Regions from separate parts of the Lysinibacillus sp. BNK-21 genome, predicted to be linked through region 1. Evidence: riboswitches for the same ligand, from Rfam matches in the RefSeq annotation. Region 1 holds a riboswitch; the other holds the start of a gene.
What was found. A riboswitch is a leader RNA that binds a small molecule or an ion and turns the genes downstream of it on or off. The one in region 1 is predicted to bind S-adenosylmethionine.
Positions count from the first base shown of each region.

Region 2: another riboswitch for S-adenosylmethionine. It lies ahead of ACMGGO_RS20365 (MetQ/NlpA family ABC transporter substrate-binding protein); the one in region 1 lies ahead of metK (methionine adenosyltransferase).

Region 1 is NZ_JBLQTS010000001.1:935,023-943,127, forward strand. It holds gene ACMGGO_RS04785 (alpha/beta hydrolase family protein) at 1-95, shown strand, start outside; gene pckA (phosphoenolpyruvate carboxykinase (ATP)) at 161-1,747, opposite strand; SAM riboswitch class I at 2,137-2,255, shown strand; gene metK (methionine adenosyltransferase) at 2,514-3,710, shown strand; gene ACMGGO_RS04800 (gamma carbonic anhydrase family protein) at 3,890-4,402, opposite strand; gene ACMGGO_RS04805 (alpha/beta hydrolase) at 4,536-5,342, shown strand; gene ACMGGO_RS04810 (alanine/glycine:cation symporter family protein) at 5,469-6,977, shown strand; gene ACMGGO_RS04815 (tRNA (mnm(5)s(2)U34)-methyltransferase) at 7,040-7,618, opposite strand; gene ACMGGO_RS04820 (TIGR01212 family radical SAM protein) at 7,615-8,105, opposite strand, start outside.
Region 2 is NZ_JBLQTS010000001.1:4,037,716-4,045,820, reverse strand. It holds gene ACMGGO_RS20390 (CaiB/BaiF CoA transferase family protein) at 1-700, opposite strand, end outside; gene ACMGGO_RS20385 (alpha-hydroxy acid oxidase) at 697-1,857, opposite strand; gene ACMGGO_RS20380 (enoyl-CoA hydratase/isomerase family protein) at 1,872-2,651, opposite strand; gene ACMGGO_RS20375 (methionine ABC transporter permease) at 2,665-3,336, opposite strand; gene ACMGGO_RS20370 (methionine ABC transporter ATP-binding protein) at 3,329-4,354, opposite strand; gene ACMGGO_RS20365 (MetQ/NlpA family ABC transporter substrate-binding protein) at 4,462-5,292, opposite strand; SAM riboswitch class I at 5,381-5,485, opposite strand; gene ACMGGO_RS20360 (PPC domain-containing DNA-binding protein) at 5,608-6,111, shown strand; gene ACMGGO_RS20355 (pyridoxal phosphate-dependent aminotransferase) at 6,154-7,323, opposite strand; gene ACMGGO_RS20350 (carbon-nitrogen family hydrolase) at 7,420-8,105, shown strand, end outside.

The DNA.
Region 1 (8,105 bases):
AAACTTGGTATGATCTTAACTATGCACATCAATATCCACCAGCAAAAAATCGTGAAACTGTCCGTGCTCTTTGCAAGTGGATGAAACAACAATAAAGCATAGAGAAAACAAAAAGACAAAGGGAACGAATAAATTGTTCCCTTTGTCTTTTATATAGACGTTATTTTAATGGACCACCAAGTGTAGTGATGGCTTCAGAAACGTTTGAGAATTTCTTGAAGTTTTCGTTGAATAAGCCTGCAAGCTCAGCAGCTTTTGCATCGTATGCAGCTTTATCTGCCCAAGCTTCACGAGGATTTAACACTTCTGAAGGTACGCCTTCAACTGCTTTTGGAATGTGTAAACCAAACACAGCATCTTGTGTTGTTTCAACATCTGCTAATTTACCATCGATTGCTGCACGGACCATTGTACGTGTGTAAGATAGTTTCATACGGCTACCTGTGCCATATTCGCCACCAGTCCAACCAGTGTTTACTAAGTATACCTGTGCACCGTGCTCGTCAATTTTTTGTCCTAACATTTCTGCGTATACTGTTGCAGGAAGTGGAAGGAATGGAGACCCGAAGCAAGTAGAGAATACTGGTTCTGGCTCAGTCACACCACGTTCAGTTCCAGCAAGTTTAGAAGTGAACCCGCTTAGGAAGTGATACATCGCTTGTTCTTTTGTTAATTTACTGATTGGAGGTAATACGCCAAATGCATCAGCTGTTAGGAAGATGATTGTTTTTGGATGACCTGCAACAGAAGGATCAACGATATTTTCGATGTATTGGATTGGATAAGCTACACGTGTATTTTCTGTTAGTGAACCATCATCATAGTCACAAATACGAGTTTCTGGATCAACAGCTACGTTTTCTAATACAGAGCCGAAGCGGATTGCATTGTAGATTTCTGGTTCTTTTTCAGCAGAAAGGTTGATTGTTTTTGCATAGCAGCCACCCTCAATGTTGAATACACCATTATCAGACCAACCGTGTTCATCGTCACCGATTAGCTTACGATCAGGATCAGCTGATAACGTCGTTTTACCAGTACCAGATAGACCGAAGAATAACGCTACATCGCCAGCTTCACCAACGTTTGCTGAGCAGTGCATTGAAAGAATACCTTGTTGTGGTAATAAGTAGTTCATGATACCAAAGATAGATTTTTTCATTTCACCAGCATATTCTGTACCACCAATTAAAATAATTTTCTTTTCAAGTGATACGATGATGAATGTTTCAGAAGCAGTACCATCAACCGCAGGATCTGCTTTAAAGTTAGGAGCTGAGATGACAGTGAAGTCGGCAACATGAGAAGCTAATTCATCTGCTGTTGGACGGATAAATAATTGATGAGCAAAAAGATTGTGCCATGCGTATTCATTGATAACTTGAATGCTTAATTGTGAGTCTTTGTCAGCACCTGCAAAGCCTTTGAATACGAATAACTCGTCACGTTCTTTTAAATATTTTATTACTTTTACATATAGGTTATCGAACACTTCAGAAGAAATCGGTTGGTTGACTTTACCCCAGTCAATTTGATCTTTTGTGCTTTCTTCTTCTACCGTATATTTATCTTTAGGTGAACGACCAGTGTATTTGCCAGTTTCTGCACGAACTGCGCCATCTACTGTTAACATTGCTTCACCACGAGATGTAGCTTTTTCTGCTAATTGTGGTACTGAAAGTTGAACATTAATGTTACCGCCGTTTAATAATTCCTTCAGTTCGTTTGCAATTTCTACTGAATTCATCGATTAAATACCATCCTTTTTTATAGTATTCCCTTGATTTAGAGGGATTTTTTCTTAATTTCAAAAATAGTATAACACAATTGCTTAAATAATCTATACTAATTAAGAAATTATTTTAGAGTTTTTACCACTTTTCAATAAACTGACAAAAAATAATGTTTTTCGAGTAGAATACCATCAATCCTACTGTAATTAGGCACGAAAATTGAGCCACACATATGTTACCACAAGTAGCTAGGTATGTTGTAGGGATTAATTTGCTTCTATTTACATCATCATCCAAGTATGAAAAGTTTTTGTGTAATAAGTTCTTTCCTTTCTATACAGTAATACATAAGAAAATATTTGACAACGTTCGACCTTTTCAGTAACATGAGATTGAACGGATACTCTTATCCCGAGCTGGTGGAGGGTCAGGCCCTGTGAAACCCGGCAACCTGCATGAACTATTTCACGACATGCGTTGGTGCCAACCTGATGCAAGGGAACATCCCTTGAACGATAAGAGTGAAAGGTTACGCAGTCATTATTCCTTTCCTCATGTAAAGTAACGTGAGAAAAGGATTTTTTTATTGTTAAAAATCAATGTAAAGGTAAGTATATGTAGTTCTTTCCTTATTATAATGACGGATCTTTCGAAATCCTCGTGTTAAAAGCAGCAGTAACGGCTTGAGAGTTCAATCCTTAGGAGCGGACTTGACATGGGTAATGAGTACCGTATTCATACACAACTACTTATTGTAAGAGTATTTAGGAGGAAAACCAAATGACAAACCGTCGACTGTTTACATCAGAGAGTGTAACAGAAGGACATCCAGATAAGATTTGTGACCAAATCTCGGATGCCATTTTAGATGCTATTTTAGCAGAAGATCCAAATGCACGTGTAGCGTGTGAAACAACTGTAACAACAGGATTAGTATTAGTAGCAGGAGAAATTACTACTTCTACTTATGTGGATATTAAAGGTATTGTTCGTGACACTGTAGCTGAAATTGGCTATACACGAGGTAAATATGGCTTTGATGCTGAGAACTTAGCGGTGCTTGTGGCAATTGGCGAACAATCACCTGATATTGCTCAAGGTGTTGATCAGGCATTAGAGGCACGTGAAGGCTCTATGACAGATGCTGATATAGAAGCAATTGGTGCTGGTGACCAAGGCTTAATGTTTGGCTATGCATGTAATGAAACACCAGAGCTAATGCCATTACCAATTAGCTTGGCACACAAATTAGCACGCCGTTTAACAGAAGTACGTAAATCAGGTGAACTTGCCTATTTACGTCCTGATGGTAAAACGCAAGTAACGATTGAATATGATGACAATAATGTACCGGTTCGCGTGGATACAATTGTTATTTCAACACAGCATGATGAAGAAGCAACACTTGAACAAATTCAAGCAGATTTAAAAGAATTTGTTATTGCACCAGTTGTACCGAGTGAATTATTAGATGCTAATACGAAATACTTCATCAATCCAACTGGCCGTTTTGTAATTGGTGGGCCAAAAGGTGATGCTGGATTAACAGGACGTAAAATCATTGTTGATACATACGGTGGTTATGCACGTCACGGTGGTGGTGCCTTCTCAGGTAAGGATGCAACCAAGGTAGACCGTTCGGCGGCATATGCAGCACGTTATGTAGCGAAAAACATCGTAGCAGCTGGCTTAGCAGAGCGTGCTGAAGTGCAACTTGCCTATGCGATTGGCGTTGCTCAGCCTGTTTCCATTGCTGTCGATACATTTGGCACAGGTAGAGTGAAAGAAAGCGAGATCGTTGAATGGGTACGCGAGCTATTCGATTTACGCCCAGCAGGTATCATTAAAATGCTTGATCTTCGTCGTCCAATTTATAAACAAACTGCTGCGTATGGACATTTTGGTCGTACAGATTTAAATGTACCATGGGAGCAAATTGATAAAGCAGACGCGCTACGAGAAAAAGCACGTTTATAAACTATTGAACTAAAGTAATGAAGTCATTAGAAAATTATTCTGATGTATTAATAAGCAAAGGGGCAACATTGCTCCTTTTGTTTTTTTTACAAAAATACCTCGCTAGGATTCGTGAACATATTCGGTACACGAAAACGCGAGGGATTTTTTCGTTAGTATTGATTTTTTGTGTAGGTTATTTATTTCTGAAGTGATTTATAATATTGACCTTTTTCTGCGTATTCTCGTACGATGCGTTCCATATCCTCTTTATCTTCAGCATTTAATTCTCGGACAACTTTTGCTGGACGACCTAATGCTAAACTATTTGGAGGAATGACTTTACCAGGAGGTACTAGGCTTCCAGCTCCAATAAATGCACCTTCTCCAATCTCAGCTCCGTCTAAAATAATGGATCCCATACCGATTAAGGCATTTTTGCGAATTGTACAACTATGTAAAGTGACTTGGTGTCCAACTGTTACCTCATCTTCAATAATGAGCGGATATTTTGGGCTTTGGTGTAAACAGCAAAGATCTTGGATACTGACACGTTTACCAATAATCGTTGGGGAAACATCACCACGAATAACCGTATTAAACCAAATGGTTGTTTCGGCGCCAATTGTTACGTCGCCCGTAACAGTTGCGTAGTCAGCAATGAAAACAGACGGATCGATCTTTGGCGTTTTATCTTTAAATGGATAAATCATGAAAATCGCCTCTTTTCTTTCTATAATGTAGTATTATCGTATCAAATACGCAACTTTATGGAAATATAAAATTAAAATGTGCTATTTATTTCGATATAATCAAAGTGTAATTATTTTTTAGGAGGACTATGTAATGTGGAAATGGGAAGCTGATGGACAAGCAAAAGCTGTGATTGCTATTTTTCATGGTGCTTATGAAAATCACCGTTGGTATGCATGGCTGATAGAGAAATTAAGATTAGAAGGCTTCCACATAGTCATGGGAGATTTACCGAATCATGGGGGTAATGCAAGGTTTGCTCGAGTCCATGATGAAGACTTCAAATTGTACAATAAGTATACAAGAAACCTGATTGAAAATGCTTTTTCATATAATTTACCAACCTTTGTAATAGGGCATGGACTAGGTGCAACATTAATCCTCCATACACTGCAAAAGAGACAATATGAATGTGCAGGCATTATTTTAACATCACCTTGGTTGCAACTAAAGCTATTACCAGGTAAATTAACAAATGCTTTAACAAGTCTAAGTGCGTTAACGGCCAATGTTAAATTGACACATGATATTACATTAGAGAAATTAACGCGTAGTGTTGAAGGCAGAGAAGAAATGAAAGATGATGTACCGCTCATGACTGTAGTTTCTGTGAAATGGTATCGAGAACTTCAGCAGATGATGAAAAATTTAGTGATGCTGCCTAAAGGTGAAATGCCTAATATGCCTATGCTAATTATGACAGCTGAGAAGGATAAAATTACGGACACTCGCCAAACTCGAAATTGGCTTCATCAACAGGAATTCACGGAATTTCAGTTTAAAGAATGGGCAAATTGTTATCATAATTTATTTCATGAGGGAGAGCGCGAAGAGATTTTTATGTATATACGAGATTTTATTAATAATGCTCTTCGAAGAATTGGTTATATAATTAAATAGGTTTATACCCTTCCATTTACTAGGTTACTTACTTAAATATTGTTACTTAAAAATAATATTGCAATTTTCAGAAAAGTGTAATACTATAATGACTTAAAGTAAGGTAATTCAAATTGGAGGGGTAAAATGGATGTAATTGTAGAGAAGTTGAATGGTATTTTATGGGGACCATGGTTTATTTATGGCATCTTATTAATTGGGTTATTTTTCTCAATTATTACAAGGTTCCTACAAGTAAGGCACATTAAAGATATGTTTGTTTTAATGTTTAAAGGGGAGAAGTCAGAAAAGGGAATATCTTCATTCCAAGCAATGTCTATCGCATTATCAGGACGTGTAGGTACAGGTAATATTGCTGGTACTGCGACAGCGATTGGAATGGGAGGACCTGGTGCTGTCTTTTGGATGTGGGCAATCGCTTTCATAGGTGCGGCTACCGCGTATGTAGAGTCAACATTAGCTCAAATCTATAAAGAAGAGAAAGATACAGAATATCGTGGTGGACCGGCCTTTTACATAGAAAAAGGAATGGGCCAAAAATGGTTTGCAGTTATTTTTGCTGTGGCGGCTTTAATAGCAATGTTAATTTTGATGCCTGGTGTGCAGTCGAATGCCATCGCAGGTGCTGTTGAAAACGCTTTCGGTTTGGAAACATGGATCACAGGACTTATTATTGTTGTTTTATTAGGTGCTATTATCATCGGGGGTGTTAAATCAATCGCAAATGCTGCCCAGATTATTGTACCGTTTATGGCATTAGCCTATATCATTATGGCCATTATCATTATTTTTATGAATATTTCACAAGTACCAACGGTTATCGGATTAATTTTTTCTAGTGCATTTGGGGCTCAAGAAATTTTTGGCGGCATTATTGGTTCAGCGATTGCTTGGGGTGTTAAACGTGGAATTTACTCTAATGAGGCTGGTCAAGGAACTGGTGCTCACCCTGCGGCAGCTGCGGAAGTATCACATCCTGCTAAGCAAGGAATTGTACAAGCGGCGTCTGTTTATATTGATACATTATTAATTTGTTCTGCTACGGCATTTATGATTTTATTTACAGGCATGTACAATGTACAAGATGAAAAGGCAGCTGAGGGAGCAGATCCATTTATCCATATTGGAGAATTTAATAGTGGTGGATTAGCAGGCGATGAGCAAATGACTTTTGCGAAAAGTATTGAAGCAGGTGCAGCCTATACACAATATGCAGTTGACTCATCATTACCTGGCTTTGGTGCTCCATTTGTAGCCATTGCGTTATTCTTCTTTGCCTTTACAACAATCATGGCTTACTACTATATTGCAGAGACAAATGTCGCTTACTTATTTAGAGGTAGCACAGAAAAGGTATTCATTTGGATTGCGAAAATTGCCATTTTAGTTGCAGCCTTTTATGGTACAATCCGTACGTCTGGTCTAGCATGGGCAATGGGAGATGTAGGTCTTGGTTTGATGGTTTGGATTAACGTTATAGCTATTTTAATTATCATGAAACCAGCTATTGTCGCATTAAAAGATTACGAGAAACAGAAAAAAGAAGGAAAAGACCCAGTCTTTGATCCTCGTAAACTAGGAATTAAAGGTGCAGATTTCTGGGTTGACTATAATGAAAAACGCAATAACAAGTAGATAAAGAGCAAGGGCGATCAGCTAGTTTGATAGAAACTAGCTGATCGCCTTTTAGCATGTAATTATTGAATAGGATGTTCTTTCATTTTCTCTAATGCAATGACGAAGGGTGGATCATTTTGTTGATTCAGAAATGCATATTTTAAGACATGAACATATTTTTGTGGCAGTTGGCTTACATAATCAATGACCTTATCACGCTCTTCTTTTCCACCTGGATGACCATGATAAATAACAAGAACAATCAAACCGCCCACTTTTAAGAGCTTTAATATATTCTCAATGGCTTGGATTGTTGTATTAGGTCTTGTAATAATATCATGGTTGCTACCAGGTAAATAGCCGAGATTGAAGATTGCCGCAGTTACAGGCTTGTGTACAAACTGTGTAACTTCTTCATGCCCTTTATTTAAAACGAGTGCTCGATGTTCTAAACCATGATCTAAAAGTCGGAGGAGTGTCGCGTCAACCGCCTCTTTTTGGACATCAAAGGCATAAACTTGCCCTTCATCCCCAACAAGCTGTGCCAGAAACAATGTGTCATGGCCGTTTCCAGCAGTTGCATCAACAACTGTATCTCCCTCTTTTATATTATCTTTTAATAACTGCTGGGCATATTGTAAAACGCGTTGTAGTATCATTTCATAACCTCTGCCTTATACAACTTCCCTTGCCAACTACCACGACGTTCAAGCTCAGCATCAATGCCATTCAGTACTTCCCATTTATTTACACTCCACATGGGTCCAATCATTAAATCAATCGGTCCATCACCTGTAATACGATGAATGACCATCTCTGGTGGTAAAATTTCTAATTGGTCTGCTACTAGTTTTGTATATACATCTTGATCTAAAAATTCTAGCATACCTTTTTCATATTGCTTCACCATAGGCGTTCCTTTTAATAGATGAAGTAAGTGGATTTTAATGCCTTGGACATCTAATTGTGCAACTGCTCGTGCCGTTTCCATCATCATGTCATAGTCTTCGAGAGGCAATCCGTTAATGATATGTGAGCAAACACGAATGCCATGCTTACGCAATTTTTCAACGCCTTCCACATACGTTGCATAATCATGGGCACGATTAATAAGATTAGCCGTTTTCTCATGCACCGTTTGTAGAC
Region 2 (8,105 bases), 3.1 Mb from region 1:
AGGGCGCAGACACACGATGGGCGGTTCCTGTTCGCTCAGGTAACTCACCCTTTCCGAAGTAAGCAGCGGCCTCCCAAACAGTCCACGCAAGACCTGACTCCACTAAGGACACATCAATATATTGACCTTCACCACTACGAAGCTTATAAATATAGGCCATTAAAATCGATTGTAAGGCTGTTTGTGCAGCAGCAATATCATTCACCGCAAAGCCAACTTTTACAGGTCGTCCATCTGCTTCACCTGTCATATGCATTAAGCCACTCAGACCCTGAGCCATAATATCATAGCCACCCTTTTGACTATAAGGACCTGTTTGACCATAACCGGAAATAGAGCAGTAAATTAGGCCAGGATTGATGGCTTTTAATGTGTCATAATCAATACCAAGCTTTTTCGTGACACCTGGTCGATAATTTTCCACAAGTACATCAACAGATTGAATCAATTCTTTAAATAAAGTCAGTCCTTCAGTCGTTTTTAAATTGATGCAGACACCTTTTTTATTACGATTAACCATCATATACATATGACTTTCTTCATTAACGAATGGACCCATTGTACGGGTATCGTCTCCATTTGGGTATTTTTCAATTTTGATAACTTCTGCACCCATATCTGCTAATACCATGGTGCAATAGGGACCTGCTAAGACTTGTGATAAATCGATAACCTTTAATCCTTGTAATGCTTGTTTCATTTACCCTCAGTCCCATCCTGTTTGACTAATGTGATGTTGCGTAATCCTTTGACAGAGGTAGCACCGGCTAATGCGATAGAAACCTTTAATTCATCATAAAGATTGGTCATCACCTTTTCGACACCTTGTTGTCCCTCAAGGGCTAGTCCATAGACGAAAGGACGTCCAATTGCAACTGCATTCGCTCCTAAAGCAAGTGCTTTTAAGGCATCCATGCCACGATATACACCACTATCTAATATAATAGGAATTTGTCCATTCACAACTTTCACAATAGCAGGAAGGGCATCAAGTGAACCAATTACACCATCTAATTGACGGCCACCATGGTTTGATACAATAATGCCATCAATACCATTGTCGATAGCATGCTTTGCATCTTCAGGATGTAAAATTCCCTTCAATAATATAGGAAGGTTGGTATGTTTTTTTAGCTCTCGAACATGCTCCCAATTAAGTGTTGGGTGGAAGACATTTTGCAAGACACCTTGTACGTAGGACTCGAATGAATCATCAGGTAAAGTGGCTGTAAAAACGGGATCATTCATATAATTTCCTCTTGCATAGCCTAGCTTCAATGGTGAAAATTGATTGCGTACATCTTCTTCACGCCAGCCTAGCATTACGGTGTCGACAGTTAAAACGATCGCTTCAAATCCAGCTTCCTCCGCACGTGCAGCCATGCTAAAAGCAATTTCTTCATTAGTAGACCAATATAATTGAAACCATTTTGTTGCAGAAGGCGCAGCTTGAGCAACTTCTTCAAGAGCAAAAGTGGACACAGTGCTTTGTATATAAGGGATATTTAAAAACTGGGCGGCACGTGCAACGGCAAGCTCACCTTCATCGTGAACCATTCCGTTCATGCCCACAGGAGCAAAAAGCAAAGGAGTTGGATATGTTTTACCAAACAAATGAACCGATGTATCAACGTTTGACACATCATTTAAAAATCGGGGAACAATGGAATACTTCTCAAAAGCTGCACGATTATTGCGCAGTGTTTGTTCACCGCCAGCACCTGAACGGATGTAGCCAAAAGGGCCAGCTTCGATTTTTTCCGCTACGGCCTTTTCTAAATCTGCAAAGCAAATGGGGAAGGGGGCTTGTGCAGTTATATTTTTTAAGAGTAGATCGCCATCAGTTATGTTTGTCATCGTTACTACCTCACTTATTTATTGAAAATAGGCTTTCTTTTATTTAAAAAGGCTTGAATACCTTCGTTATAATCGTCTGAACTAAATGAATCCAAAACTAACTGTGCCAGCTCATCGTTTTCTTCAATTTCACCATCAACAATTGCTTGGATAATTTTTTTGATGCCTGCGTTTGCAATGGATGATTTACTTAATAAATGTTCAGCGAATTGCAATGTCGCCTCATCAATTTCCTCTGGTTCGTGTAGGGCCGTGATTAAACCAATATTTTTTCCTTCTTCAGCTGTAAAAATAGTAGCTGTGTACAAAATTTCCTTTGCCTTAGCGACACCAACAATATTGATGAGACGTTTCGTGCTTTCTAAATTATAGACAATACCTATGTTTGCAGCGGTAATGCCTAGCTTACTCTTAGGCGTTGCTATTCTAAAATCACAAGCATTTGCTAACTCTAAGCCACCACCAATTGCTAAGCCCTGAATCATAGCAATTGTCGGGTGTGGAAATTTATAGAGAGCATCGATCGCCTTTAGAGCCAATTCATTATAGGCTTTAGCATTGTCTGTAGCATAACGAACATCTAAAAACTCGCTAATATCTGCACCGGAAGAAAAGGCTACTTCATTGACACCGCGAACAATTAAAAGTTTGATGGAAGAATCTATACGGAGCAGCTCTAGTTGGTCTACTATGGCTTGAAACATTGCCCTTGATAAAGAATTCCGTTTATCCGGGCGGTTTAATACTAACGTTGCAATATAGCCATTTTTCTCTACATAAATTTCGTTTGTCATCTTCATTCTCCTCTTAATCTTTTTTCAACTTCGCGGCGAAGCGGTTACCAATGGATTGAATGCTCTGCACAAGGATGATTAAGATAAAGACAGTTGCATACATCACATCAACCTCATAGCGCAAATGACCATAACGATAGGCAAGGTCACCTAAACCGCCAGCACCAACCATTCCTGCCATTGCTGTTGCACCAATTAATCCTATTGTGGCAATTGTTAAGCCTAAAATAATAGATGGTCGCGCTTCACGTAATAGGACATGCCAAATGATATGGCGACGTTTAATACCCATGGCTGTGTAGGCTTCTACTACTCCGGAATCCACTTCTAAAAGCGCAGACTCCATCAGTCGTGCAATATAAGGAGCTGTGTAAACAACTAGTGGTACGATTACACCTTTAACACCAATTGTTGTACCTACAATTAACTTGGTAAAAGGTAAGATGAAGAATAGTAAAATGATAAATGGAACAGAGCGAACAATATTGATAAATAGATTAAAAAACTGATAGAAAAATTTATTTTCAAAGGATTGTCCTGGTCGTGTTAAAACGATTAATAGCCCTAATGGAATGCCAATCAGAATGGAGAAAAATAATGAAATTCCAACCATTTGAAATGTTTCGATAATTGCTTTGCCAATAACATCTGACCAATCTGTAAAGAAGCTTTGGATACTACTCATTGAACGCACCTCCTAATTCTTCCACTGCCACGCCATTTTCTGAAAAATACGTTAACGCCTTTTGGACAATCTGCGTTTCGCCATGTAAATGCACCACAATATTGCCGACAATACCGTTTTTTAATTCAATAATATTGGCTGTTAAAATATTTGGTTGCACATCATATACCTTAGTGATTTCTGCTAATAATGGCTTACCAGTACTTTCACCAAGGAATGTTAAACGGATTACACTTCCTGAAACATTTAATTGCTCAATAAGAGAAGGGGATAAATTACGTTGTGAAATTGTATTCAAAAACTTTCGCGTTGTAGGGTGCTTCGGTTTCGCAAAAAGTTCAATCGCTGTGCCAAATTCCACAACTTTCCCTGATTCTAGAACAGAAACCTCATCGCAAATTTTTTGAATTACATTCATTTCATGTGTGATGAGCAGAATCGTAATGCCTAATTCACGATTAATTTTTAACAACAATTCAAGAATGGCTTCCGTTGTCTCAGGATCAAGTGCACTTGTTGCTTCGTCACTAAGTAAAATCTCTGGTTCCTGTGCTAAGGCACGTGCAATAGCCACACGCTGTTTTTGACCACCTGAAAGTTGATTTGGGTAACTATCTAATTTATCTGTTAAACCGACAATTTCAGCATACTTAGCTACTCGGTTTTTTACTTCCGCCTCTTTATAGCCTAGTAGCTTTAAGGGAACTGCAATATTATTGTAAACTGTTGCTGTTTTTAAGAGATTAAAGTGCTGGAAGATCATCCCGATTTTTTGGCGTGTTTGACGTAATTCGTGAAGAGAAAGGGTCGTAATGTCTACATTGTCTATCACTACTTTTCCTGCTGTAGGACGTTCTAGTAGATTAACGCAACGAATGAGTGTACTTTTACCAGCACCACTATAGCCTATTACACCATGAATTTGTCCCTTTTTTACGTGAAGATTGATGCCATCCACAGCTTTTATGATGCCTTTTTTCGACTTAAATTCTTTTGAGATATTTTGTAATTGAATCATGCAATTGTTTGCTCCTTTCTCAACCTTCTAAAAAGCAAGAATCTGCTCGTCTTCCCATTGGGGAATTTCAGCAGATTCTTCGGCTTTATAGAAGCTTTCTGAACATATTACCAGCTAGGGATTACAGAACCTTTGAATTCCTCTTCGATGAATTGACGCACTTCGTCAGATTGGTAAGCCTCAACGAACTTTTTAATTGTTGGATCATTTTCATTTTCAGCACGTACAACAATATAGTTCACGTATGGAGAATCAGTAGATTCCAATAAAATAGAGTCATCTTTAGGATTAATACCAGCTTCTAATGCAAAGTTTGTATTAATAGCTGCTACATCTACCTCACTAAGTTGTTTAGGAATTTGAGCCGCCTCTAATTCAATGAATTTTAAATTCTTTTTGTTTTCTTCTACATCACGGATCGAGGCTGTTAAGTCTGCACCCTCTTTTAACTTAATATAGCCAGCTTCCTGTAAAACAAAGAGGGCACGCGCTCCATTCGTTGGGTCGTTTGGTAAGCCAAACGTTGCACCTTCAGGAATGTCATCAAAGGATTTATATTTTTCTGAGTAGATACCCATTGGATTTAAAATCGTCTTGCCCACTGGTACTAAATCTGTATCATGGTCTTTATTAAATGTATCTAGGAAAGGCTCGTGTTGATAGCTGTTCGCATCAAGATCACCTTCAGCTAAGGATGTATTAGGTAAAACATAGTCAGAAAATGATTTTAGTTCAACTTCTAGCCCATTTTCTTTTGCTACTTTAGCGGCTACTTCTGCAATTTGTTCGTGTGGACCAGAAGTGACGCCTACAACGATTTTCTTTTCATCAATTCCTTCAGCTTGGCTTTTACTATCTTCTTTAGAGCCACAGCCTGCTAAAGCTGCTACTAATGTTAAACTTGCTAAACCTACTAAAAATTTATTTTTCTTTTTCATGAAAATACCTCCAAGATTGTTTTTATCGGTTTTTTGAAAATAAAAAAACTCTCTTACAAATTAAGAGAGGCTCATGAAAAGATGTCCTCTCTTATCTATCAAACGAAGATCGTTTGCAGGATTTAGCACCTTCCTTTAAAAAGGAGGTTGCCGAGCTTCATAGGGCCAGTCCCTCAGCTACTCTTGATAAGAGATTTATAATATTTTTTTGTAATTCCGATAGAACTAATATAATTTATAGGGTATAGTAAGTCAATAAATAATTTTTAAATTTTTTATATAATTATAATATTTCGACGCAAAAGAGGGATAACAATGTCTGTAAGAGTTAATTATGGTATAGGTTCATTTGGTAAGGTTATTAGTGCTCGTTTTCTAACGGGAACAGATATCATTGAAGGGATTGAAGCGCTTTGCGAAGAGAATAGTATAGAGTCAGCAACAATTGTAAGCTGTATTGGCAGCTTTCAAAAAAGTAGCTTTGTTTATCTAGTGCCAGATGCAACAGTTCAAATTCAAGTTCGGTTTAGTGATGTGATTGAAAAAGAGGGACCATTAGAATTTATTCAAGGTTCAGGTGTGGTGTGTAAACGAGATGGTGGATATGAGACACATTTCCATGGTTCTATGAGCGATCAATGGGGTGCTGTATCAGGTGGGCATTTAATAAAAGGGGGCAACCCTGTTATTACTGCTGACATCGTGTTGGCAGAGGTACAAGGAATTCAACATATTCGAAAATGGGATGATGAAACAGGTCATGTTCAATTTTATCCATTAGAAAATGGTTTAGGGCAACCAAGGAAAATTGAAAAATAGTAATAATCCTGTAGCTAGGGATAGCTACAGGATACGGCGTCATTATCTTTTAAACAATTGTAATTGCTCGATTCTATGGATTGCTTCACGTAAGCGCTCCTCACTAACCAGCAATCCTACGCGTACATATCCTTCACCATATTGACCGAAGCCATTACCTGCTGCTACAGCGATATCAGCTTTTTCGAGCAAAAGATTAGCAAACTGTTCACTTGTATAGCCTAGTGGTACAGGGAGCCATGCGAAGAAGGAGCCTTTTGGAGCCGTAACATGCCAGCCAATTCTTCGAGCTTCTTCAATGAGTACATTGCGGCGACGCTCATAAGTAGCTCGTAGTTCATCCGCACATTGTTGGGAAGCCGTCAGTGCTACTGCTGCGGCTTGTTGAATGGCAGGGAATTGACTACAAAACAGATGATCCTGAATTAGATTAATAGCAGCAATAATCTCGGCATTCCCTACAGCGAAGCCTATACGCCAGCCAGCCATATTATAGGTTTTCGATAATGTATACATTTCAACTCCTACTTCTTTTGCACCCTTTGCTTGAAGGAAGCTAACTGGTTTATTACCGTCAAATCCTATTGTCCCATAAGCAAAATCATGTGATACGATAATATTGTGCTCCTTCGCAAAGCGAACGGTCTCTTCAAAAAACGCAAGTGATGCTGTACCACCTGTAGGGTTGTTCGGGTAATTTAAGTAAAGAAGCTTTGCTTTTTCTTTCACTTCATCAGGTAATGCATGATAATCAGGTAAGAAATCATTTTCAGCAAAAAGGGGCATTACTTCAAAATTGACGTCTCCTAGTACAACACCTGATAGGTAATCTGGATAGCCAGGATCTGGTAAGAGCATCGTGTCACCAGGGTTTAACACAGCTAAAGGTAGCTCAACTAGACCAATTTTTGTTCCACCAAGAATCGCTACCTCTGTATCTGGATTTAGTTCTACCTGATATTCACGTAGATAAAAGTCCGCAGCAGCTTGGCGTAATTCAGCGAGACCTCTAAAAGGTGAATATTTGTGGTTTTGAGGATTTTCAGCTGCTTCCTGTAATGCTTGAATGATGTGAATAGGCGTTGGCTGATCGGGATTTCCTTGCCCAAGGTTAATGACATCACGCCCTTCTTCTAGAGCCAAGTTTACTTTTTGAACGAGTGCTGCAAAAAATTGAGTGGGTAGTTGCTGTAGTTTTTTAGAGAATTCCATGCATGATCACCTTTTTCAGAATATAATAATTATTATTGAAGAATATGAAGCAAATAGTATTACTTTTTCTGATAATTGTCTAGAGGAGGAATAGAGATGAAAATCGGTTGTATTCAATTAAATGTTGGCTTTGGCAAAGTTGAAGAAAATTTTGAACGTGCCGAGGATAAGATTCGTGAAGCTGCAAAAAATGGGGCAGAAATCATAGTGTTACCTGAAATGTGGAATACAGGCTATGCTTTAGAGAAACTGCCTGAGCTAGCAGATATCAATGGTGAGCGGACAAAGACCTTTTTGGCTAAACTTGCTAAGGAACTTGATGTACATATTGTAGGGGGCTCTGTTTCAACAAAGAAAGGCGATAAATTTTATAATACGATGTATACCTTTGATCGTAATGGAGAACTTGTTGGGGAATATAGCAAGGCACATCTTTTCCGTTTAATGGACGAGCATCTTTACTTGGAAGCAGGGGATGAAATGAATCGTTTTGCTTTAGATGATATTGAAGCTGCTGGTGTCATTTGCTATGATATTCGCTTCCCAGAATGGTTACGTGCACATGCATTACAAGGAGCAAAGGTATTATTTGTACCAGCGCAGTGGCCAACTCCAAGGATTGACCATTGGAAAACGTTGCTACAGGCTCGTGCAATTGAAAATCAATGCTTTGTCATTGCAGTAAATCGTATTTCGAAAAAGGTAGAAAATTTTAATGGGCAGTCTATGATTATTCAACCTTGGGGAGAAGTATTATGGGTAGGTGCTGAGGACGAGGAAGT